DNA from 3 places in the Paenibacillus sp. NPDC058367 genome. Region 1 is predicted to be linked to each of the others. Evidence: predicted binding sites of a transcription regulator. Region 1 holds the regulator's gene; each other region holds the start of a gene.

Region 1 (3,187 bases):
TTACGAACCACTCTAAGCTTTTCGCAGATGTTAAGGCTGGGCATCAACTACTTCCGGCTTATGAACATCTTGTAATAGATGAAGCCCATCATCTGGAGGACGTGGCTGGCAAGCATTTAGGCATGCATATGAAGCATTTCACGGTGGCACATACACTATCGCGTCTTTATAAGGATAGTCGAAATGGCCAACTTCCTACACTTCGCCAAATGCTTCAGTCATCAGGCAGTGAGGAAGCTTCTGAATGGAGCGGAGTGATCGATAGAATCTATCCGGACCTTCTTACCGTAAAAGAAACCTGGGATCTGCTTAGTGATAAACTATTCAGCCTCTTGCCGGAACGCAGCGATGCAGCGGCGGGAGAAGCCGGCCAGTTAGTCATGCGGCTACTTCCTACCCGTAAACCGAAAGATTGGGATGAATTGGTTGCTTTAGAGAATACTATGAATCTGACATTAAGCGAAATTATCCGTAAAGGTGATAAAATGCTTAATGAGATGCGAGATCAAGAAGGTCAATCTTCCTCAGATAGCCTAGTTACCGATATTAGCGGCTTATTTAAGGATTTAGCTTCTATACGTGAGCAAGTACGGTTTTTTATGGGATTAAATGATGAGAATGTAGTATATTGGCTGGAGGCGAATGGAAATTATCGCAGTAAATCGCTACAGCTGTATGCCGTTCCTGTTGATGTTAGTACTCAGCTTAAGGAGCTGTTTTTCGACAAGAAGAAAAGTATCGTACTAACTTCGGCGACACTCTCTGTGGATAAATCTTTCCAGTTTATGATTGATAATCTCGGACTTAATGAAGCTGCGGAAGAGGGGCGTCTGATGACATCACTCCTGCCTTCTCCCTTTAAGTATCGGGAGCAGGCGCTGTTAGTTATTCCGCGGGATTTCCCAAGTGTGAAGGGGAGTGTAGGCGATGCCCGATTTGTCGATACACTCGTACAGTCACTAGCAGAAGCAGCTATTACAACACGTGGGCGGATGCTTGTCCTGTTTACTTCTTACAAGATGCTACGCCAGGTTTACGATCCTCTGAAAGAGGCTCTAGCCTCACAAGAGATCACGGTGTTAGGTCAAGGCGTGGAGGGGGGCAGTCGTAGCAAGCTGATCCGCCGTTTTCAGGACAGTGCAGCTTCTGTACTGTTAGGAACAAGCAGCTTTTGGGAGGGTGTAGATATTCCAGGTGAAGCATTAACATGCTTGGCCATCGTGAGACTCCCATTTCAACCGCCAAACCACCCCCTAGCGGAAGCGAAGTCTGAGTTATTACAAGCCCAGAAAAAGAATCCGTTCATGAAGTTGTCTGTTCCTCAGGCGGTTATTCGCTTCAAGCAAGGATTTGGGAGGCTGGTACGGACAGCGCAAGATCGGGGTATTGTTATTGTGTATGACACAAGGGTGATCGAATCTCACTATGGGAAGTATTTCCTCTATTCGTTGCCTGGCCCGAAAATGGAGCATATGCTTACGGATCAAATGGTTCCTCGTATAGCGGAGTGGTTGGAAGACGGAGGCGTTTCTTGAAAAGAACGTCATCGATCTTATTAATCTCTCTACAAGGAAGGGCGGTATAAGAATACCGCTCTTCCTTGAGACGAGGTGCAGATATTTCGATAGGATTTGAACAGAATATCACTTAAATTAGGAGGTAAATTATGAAATCGGATAAAATATCAGAAGCCGTTGTTCGCAGACTTCCTGTGTACTTGCGTTTCTTGAATGATCTCCAGAAACGTGAAATATTAACCGTTTCCTCACAAGAACTAGGACAAAAACTTGATTTGAATCCTGCTCAAATTCGTAAAGATTTAGCTTATTTTGGAGACTTTGGTAGAAAAGGTATCGGGTATGACGTAACTTATCTTATTGAAAAAATCCGTCATATTCTGAAGCTGGATCAACAATTGAATGTGGCTTTAGTAGGTGCCGGTAACCTTGGACATGCATTATCTAATTACAATGCTTATCTGAAAGATACTATGAAGATTACCGCTATATTTGACTCCTATGCACCTAAGGTAGGGCGGAAAATCAACTCTCTTACCGTTCAACCGATGGAGGAGCTTGGACAGACGGTTCGTGAGCAAGGTATTCGAATTGGGATCATTACTGTGCCTGATTCAGAAGCGCAGAATGTAGCAGATATTCTCATTGAGTCTGGCATTGAGGCGATTTTGAATTTTGCACCAGTGATTCTAAAAACACCATCGAATATCCGGGTTCATGCTGCCGATTTTACAACGGATTTGCAAAGCCTTGCTTATTATTTGAAAGACGGAAAGGAAGAAACCGGAAATGAAGAGCAGTAAAACGATTATTAAGGGCGGGCGTTTTCTTATTCCGGGAACGGATGAGCCGGTTCTGAATGGATATATGACTATTGAAGATGATTTGATCACTTACATAGGAAAAGAAGAGCCTTTAATGGAAGATGATGTGCAAGTTGTTGATGGCAGTCGTCTGCTGTTTATGCCAGGTCTGGTAAACACACATGGCCATGCGGCAATGTCATTGCTTCGTGGTTATGGAGATGATTTAGCACTTCAGGTGTGGCTTCAAGAGAAGATGTGGCCGATGGAAGCGAAATTCACTGGAGAAGATGTATACTGGGGAACCTCCTTGTCGGTACTGGAAATGCTAAAAGGTGGTACTACAACCTTCTTGGATATGTATGATCATATGGATCGAGTAGCAGAGGTAGTCGAATTATCAGGCATTCGTTCTGTACTGATGAGAGGCGTAATCGGATTATGCCCAGAGGAAGTACAAAATCACAAGCTTGCGGAAGCGATTTCTTTTGCACGAAATTGGCATGGTAAGGCTGATGGTAGAATTACGACGATGATCTCGCCACACGCCCCATATACTTGCCCACCGGACTTCTTTGTTAAGTTTGTTCAAGCGGCACATGATTTGGATTTACCGATGCATACCCATATGTCCGAGACCAAACGCGAAGTGGAGCAGAATGTGGTGGATTACGGACTTCGGCCTGTAGCGCATTTAGAGAAGCTTGGAATGTTCACACGTCCGTCTATTGTTGCACATGGCGTTCATTTGAATGATGAAGAGATCGAGATACTGGCTCGTCATGATGTAGGCGTGTCTCATAACCCAGGAAGTAATCTGAAACTGGCTAGTGGAGTGGCTCGGGTTACGGATCTTCTAAAGGCTGG
Region 2 (3,187 bases), 300 kb from region 1:
AGGTATATCGAGTGCATGGCGGAGATTCTCCCCATTTGGTGGAGTTATATAACTTGTTCAACATACTTAAGGAAGATTTACTTGAGCATACGGCTAAAGAAGAAGAAGATGAGTTTCCTAAGCTGTTGACATACGCTGCTAATCCTAGTGAAGAAGGCCTGACATCGCTTCGTGAGTCATTGTCTGAGCTGGAGAGTGAGCATGATGGTGCGGGCGATATTTTGAGAAAAATACGTAGTATTACAGATGATTTCACTCCACCGGCGCATGCTTGCACGACCTATCGATTGACATATGCCCGGCTGGAAGAGCTGGAGAGTATGACTTTTGAACACGTACATTTGGAGAATAATATATTGTTCCCTAGGTTTCAGTGAAGATGAATAGTGTTCTAAAGAGTCCCTTAGGGGGCTTTTTTTATAGGGAATTATAGAATGTACAGAAATGTGGATAACTCCGTTGAAAAAGATAGAAGAAATGATCGTAAAAAATATGGGTAAGATCGATTGATGGATAGATGGATGGCAGGCAGGCAGGTGGAAGGATTGCTTAAAAGCGGACTACGAGATAGGGCTGAACGAGCAAAAAGAGGGGGATAAATCCCCCAGAATATGTGAAATGGCGCCGGATGAGCAGAAAGAGGGGGATAAATCCCCCAGAATATGTGAAATGGCGCCGGATGAGCAGAAAGAGGGGGATAAATCCCCTAGAATATGCGAGATAGCGCCGAATGAGCAAAAAGAGGGGGATAGAGGTTAGCTTTTTAAAAAGTTTTTGTCAATTTTAGAAGTAAGCTTGTTATTACTTATTTGAGAACATGGCTTGTTTAAGTTATCCTTAAAAAGACAGAATACATAACTTTACAAGCCTGAGACGCTATATGGTCATTAGGCGGGACAAGGCGGTGCCAGGATGCCCATGCGATCTTTGTGGAAATTGATGCTAGGATTAGTCATTGTATTCATAATAGGTGGATGCTCTACTAACAATGACGGCAATAGTAATGCTAATAATGGTGTGGCAGGATCAGAGGGACCGACAATATCAATAAGGGTTGGAGATAATGAACTGCTTACTAAACCATCGGATAGGTTACTTAGTGGGAGTTATAGAAATGGAATATCGATCATGGAGCTACTGAAAGGTAGTAATGTTGCCACATTTGCTGAGGATAACTCAAGCATTGTTTCGGTAAAGGATTTTTCGCTAGAGGCGGGAATGGTTTGGGAGCTTCAGATGGGCGGTCAAATCATTGGGAATGCGGATTGGAATAATACTGTAGAGTATGATTCACAGCTAGTCTTCACCGCGAAGTCGAAGGACCATCAAGCACCACTTCAAACTGTAAGGCTGACCTTGAACGGTGGAAGTGTTGAAGTAGACTTGCATCATACGTATATTATGTTATTTGAAGAGGATTTAACTGTAAGAGATTTGCTCAAAAGCTGTAGTAGCGTACAGTTAGCCGATGACAATAAAAAGGTGCTTTCCGTCGACGATTATACTCCTCTTAGTAATGAAGAATGGAAGCTGAAGGTGAACGGAAAACAACTACTCGATGATGGAATGGATATGAAGCTCAGGGCTCAAGATGAATTGGAGATTTTATTGACTTTACGCTAAAAAATCGTACATTAAGCCAGAGAAACGGTTGTTCAGAATCGTTAATCTGGCTTTTTATGTGGAAAAGATATCTAACAATTATCAGTACACTAAAGTGTGAAAATATTCACAATTGAAGTGACTGCAATCACAATGACGAATTGAATTTGAACCGTATAATTCCAATATGTAGAAGAGAAATTGATCAGGTATTCATAAGCTTGAGGAGGCACCTAACCATGACAACGATAAGAGAAAAACTAGTATTAGTCGGCAACGGTATGGCAGGCATAGGTACGATTGAGCAGATATTGAAGCTGGGTGGAGCTTATGACATCACGGTTTTTGGAAGTGAACCTCATCCCAATTACAATCGGATCATGTTGTCTTATGTTCTTGAAGGAAGTAAGACCCTTAATGATATCATCCTAAACGACTGGAATTGGTATGAAGACAATAATATAACTCTACACACGGGAACAACGGTGACACGAATTGATGAAGGTTCGAAGCAAGTTGTTACGGATAGTGGGATGATAGTCCCCTACGACAAGGTAATTATTGCGACAGGCTCGAATTCGTTTATTTTACCTGTACCTGGCAGTGATAAAGAGGGCGTTGTAGGATTCCGGGATATTTCAGACTGTGATGCGATGCTGGCAGCGGCCAAACAATACAGCAAAGCAGCTGTTATCGGCGGGGGGTTGCTTGGGTTGGAAGCGGCAAAAGGTCTTCTGAACCTTGGTATGGATGTTACCGTAGTTCATTTGATGGAAGATCTGATGGAGCGTCAGCTTGATCGGAATGCCTCCTCGATGCTGCAAGCTGAGCTTGAGCGTCAAGGCGTGAAATTTGCTATGGGCAAACAAACGATAGAATTGAGCGGGGAACAGAGAGTAAGTGGATTGCGTTTTAGTGATGGCAGTACGCTTGCTGCAGATTTTGTGGTAATGGCTGTTGGAATCAAACCGAACGTGACATTGGCAAAAGATAGCGGAATCTCCGTAAATCGTGGGATCGTGGTGGATGATTATTTGCAAACTTCCATGCAGAATGTATATTCCATCGGCGAATGTGCTGAGCATCGCGGTATGTGTTACGGACTGGTGGCTCCACTATTTGAACAAGGCATGGTTCTAGCTAAACATTTATGTGGTAGCGATACCAAGCCTTATGAAGGTTCGATTGTTTCCACGAAGCTTAAAATTTCTGGGGTGGATGTATTTTCTGCAGGTGAGTTTTTGGATTGTCCTGAACATACTGTGATCTCAAGCAAAGATGAATGGAAGAAAACTTATAAGAAAATTTTGCTCAAAAATAATGTGATTGTCGGTGCGGTTTTGTTCGGTGATGTAACGGAGTCCGCGAATCTGCAAAAGCTAGTAAAACAAGGCGCGGTAATGACCGATGAGATTTATACGGAGGTTATGGGAACGGGCTGCTGCGGTGGCGGAGCTAAGAAGAGCACATCCGTAGAAGCTATGGCGGACGAAGAAATTGTCTGCGGCTGTAATGGTGTAACTAAAAAAGCGATAGTAGATGCTGTCACTGAACATGGTTTTACTACTGTGGATGAGATCAAAGC
Region 3 (3,187 bases), on a different contig from region 1:
CATCGGATGACCCTGAAAGTCATTATGGCTCATTTTCTCAATAAATCATTGCAGGAATTAGGGGAACTACCGGATATTCTCTCTACAGCATTGTGTAAAGTAACCCTAACTGACAACAATACAACTATCGATCTGTACGGCGATACTTCACATTATCAATAAATCCTTCTCAAAAATAAAAAAGGAAACTCCGATTTAAATGGGGTTCCCTTTTTAGACTTCAATTTTAAATTTCCACACTTTTGATTGTAAAGCTGCGGACCTTCATCCATTTTCCTGAAATAAATTCGTCAATTGTTTTCGTCTTCGGTCTAACACAAAAACGATGCTTGCTCCCTTTATCAAAACCAACCGCTTCAAAAATCAGGCCGTCACCTATTTGCTCCTTAAAGAACACTTGCTTAAGTCCCAATCTATTTAACATTTCAAGCTTTACACTTTCGATATATGTGCGTGAATACTCCTTAGACATATGTGTTCCTCCTAGTAGTGGTAGTAATATTATAAATTCAATATTAAGAAAATCAACCGAAGATCACATAATCACAAAAAGAAAAAAGCCAACCCATAGTCTATGGATTGGCTTCTACTATATAAGTTGATTACGAAATTATTTAACTTCTGTTGTTCCAGTCACTTTTCCATCAATAACAGCTGATGTTTTCAGATCTTCGCTCGCGAAGTAGAGGTTACCATCAATAGTGGCGGTTTCAGGCAGAGTAAAGCCTTTCGCTTCTACATAAACATCGCCTTTAATCGTTCCGCCTTCAACTTTCAAATTCTCACTTTGTACTGTAAACTTTGGTACGGTTAGTGTATAAGTAGCAGTGATCTTGTGATCAGCATCTTGCGAATAAAGGGCAATCTTACGGTAGATATCGCCATCTGCGGCTCCTTTATTACGGAATTCTCCAGCTACAACAACCTCATCAGGAATCGTTACATCATTTAGAATCGCAACAATCCAGTTTCCATCTTTGCTAACAGCCTTAGTAAATGCATCTGCTTGATTCACGATCGAAGCTGTAGTGACAGCATCTGTCTGCTCAGCAGCCGGAGCTGAAGTTGCCGCCGAATTAGTTGCTTTATCCTCATTTGCTCCACAACCTGCCAATACTGCTACCGAAACCCCAGCCACTAAAATCATTTTAAATAGTCTCATTTTCGATTCCCCCTAATTTTGATTATGAATTAATTATATATTAAAATTCTTAATAATTAAGTGAATAATTTCACAAATTTGTGTCAGTATCTAAAGCGGTTTCACAGCGTTCTCTCTTCTCGATTAAGATTTGTTCCCATGAGTCACGTCTCTTCTCGCTGACTGATTTAGGTTCTTACATCTATTTACCCAAATTATAAAAATGAACACAAGCATCATTTGCTTCTTGGTATAAAGTCAATCGTTGACTCTTTTCAAGTGTTAATGATAATATTTGGAAATAAATATCTCAGCAAGGGAGAAGTTTACTGGTGAAAAAGACTACAATGAAAGACATCGCGCTACAAGCTAATGTCTCCGTTGCGACTGTAAGCTATGTTCTGAACCGCGTAGATAACCAAACCATTCCTGAGAAGACCCGCAATCAAATTCTGTCACTTGCCGAAGAACTTCATTACATTCCTAATCTAGCAGCCCGTTCGCTTGCCAATAAAAAAACGGGATTAGTAGGGATACTTGTCAATCATTCTGCTTATATGCCTCCTTGGAAACTCTATGCCCAGTTTACCTTTATCCGTGCTTTGGAACAGCGTTTAACGGATGCCGGATATCATACGCTGTTATATTCTCTTGGTACTGACCATCCTTCTCTGAATATCATCGTCGAAAGAAAGCTCGAAGCCGTCTTTCTGATCGATGTACACGATGAATCCTTCTATTCGATTTCCAAACATTTTGTAGAAGGCATCCCTTTGATTTTGATCGACAGCATGATTGAAGATAAGCTGTTTAAGCAAGTTCTTTACAATTATCGTTCAGCTCTACAAAAGGTAATGCCGGAGGATCTTTCACAGGTTTGTTTAATTATGGAGAGCTTCAATAACTCCCTACTCACTAGCTTTATCCAAGACAATCTTCCTTTACCTGAGAAAGCAATATTCAAAGTTCAAAATATGGAGGAATTGAATACAATCTTATCGGAGGGGATTTACAAAGAGGCCATAGTTATTAATGAGTTTATCGGAAGTTGTGTTGAAAGATCCGGGGTATTCGCACGTCTTTCTGTTCTATGTACCTGTAATTGCCCAGAAATGCTTGGAGAAGACGTTCAGAAATTCATATTCACTGGGGATAAATCAGCCACTGCTTTTGAACTAATGGAGGAGTTATTACATCGTCCTGACTACTCCAAACAAGAGAATAATCGTTATTTTGTTGATTAATTTTTTTTCGATATTCACTTAAGCGTTTAAGTCGAGAGGAGATTTACCCATGACAGATCCTGTATTAGCAAAACATGCATCCACCACCGCTCAATCCTATCCAACCCTTTGGGGAAACCGGAGATTTATGCTGCTACTCAGCTCCTATTCCATTTCTTTGTTTGGAAATACCTTTCACAGCATTGCTTTAAGTTTATGGGTACTTCAGACGACCGGAAGCGCTAAAATGATTGCCATTATTACGATAATCAATCTATTGCTCAGTTCTTTACTCGGATCGATAGGAGGCACACTCGCAGACAGGATCAATCGTAGAACCATTATGTTAATCACTGATTTGATAAGCTGCGGTCTAGCAGTTACGCTTGCTCTGACCATTTCCATGTCTTCTACATCATTCATTATCGTGGCCATATTAACGGGACTTACGACAGTCTCAGCATTATTCCAATCCCCTGCGTATCAAGCTTCAATTACCACTGTAGTTGGAAAAGAACATGTGCAAAAAGCAGTCGGGATTCTGAACCTGTCGGAGAACATCTGTAGGACGATTGGGTATTCGGCTGGAGGTATTTTTGTAGCAAGTTTTGGAGCGGCAGATGCCATATTATTTGATGGAGCTACATTTTTCGTTTCCTTTCTACTAGTTCTTGCTGTCCGCTCCCTTCCACTCCCAAACCGAGTGAATACCGGACCTAAAGAAGAAAGAAAATTCACACAGGATCTTGCGGATGGCGTTCGTTATATTTGGAAATACCCCTTCGCCCGAGCAATAATCATCATGCTTCCTACGCTCACTTTG

The links. Region 1 encodes Rex, which represses fermentation and respiration genes when NADH is low (regulators of the CRP and FNR family bind a similar motif). Its sites were predicted from a motif close to TTGTGAAATATTTCACAA; they were not measured.
Region 2: the regulator Rex is predicted to act here: its motif matches at 1,718-1,735, upstream of nirB (nitrite reductase large subunit NirB).
Region 3: the regulator Rex is predicted to act here: its motif matches at 1,221-1,238, upstream of ACFWMP_RS10785 (polymer-forming cytoskeletal protein).

Annotation. Positions count from the first base shown of each region.
Region 1 covers NZ_JBHXIZ010000003.1:122,693-125,879, reverse strand. Annotated here, with positions in the region: gene dinG (ATP-dependent DNA helicase DinG) at 1-1,535, shown strand, start outside; gene ACFWMP_RS17355 (redox-sensing transcriptional repressor Rex) at 1,667-2,320, shown strand; gene ACFWMP_RS17350 (amidohydrolase) at 2,307-3,187, shown strand, end outside.
Region 2 covers NZ_JBHXIZ010000003.1:417,846-421,032, reverse strand. Annotated here, with positions in the region: gene ric (iron-sulfur cluster repair di-iron protein) at 1-377, shown strand, start outside; gene ACFWMP_RS18750 (hypothetical protein) at 913-1,623, shown strand; gene nirB (nitrite reductase large subunit NirB) at 1,842-3,187, shown strand, end outside.
Region 3 covers NZ_JBHXIZ010000002.1:46,905-50,091, reverse strand. Annotated here, with positions in the region: gene ACFWMP_RS10795 (histidine phosphatase family protein) at 1-162, shown strand, start outside; gene ACFWMP_RS10790 (hypothetical protein) at 227-472, opposite strand; gene ACFWMP_RS10785 (polymer-forming cytoskeletal protein) at 611-1,162, opposite strand; gene ACFWMP_RS10780 (LacI family DNA-binding transcriptional regulator) at 1,474-2,385, shown strand; gene ACFWMP_RS10775 (MFS transporter) at 2,435-3,187, shown strand, end outside.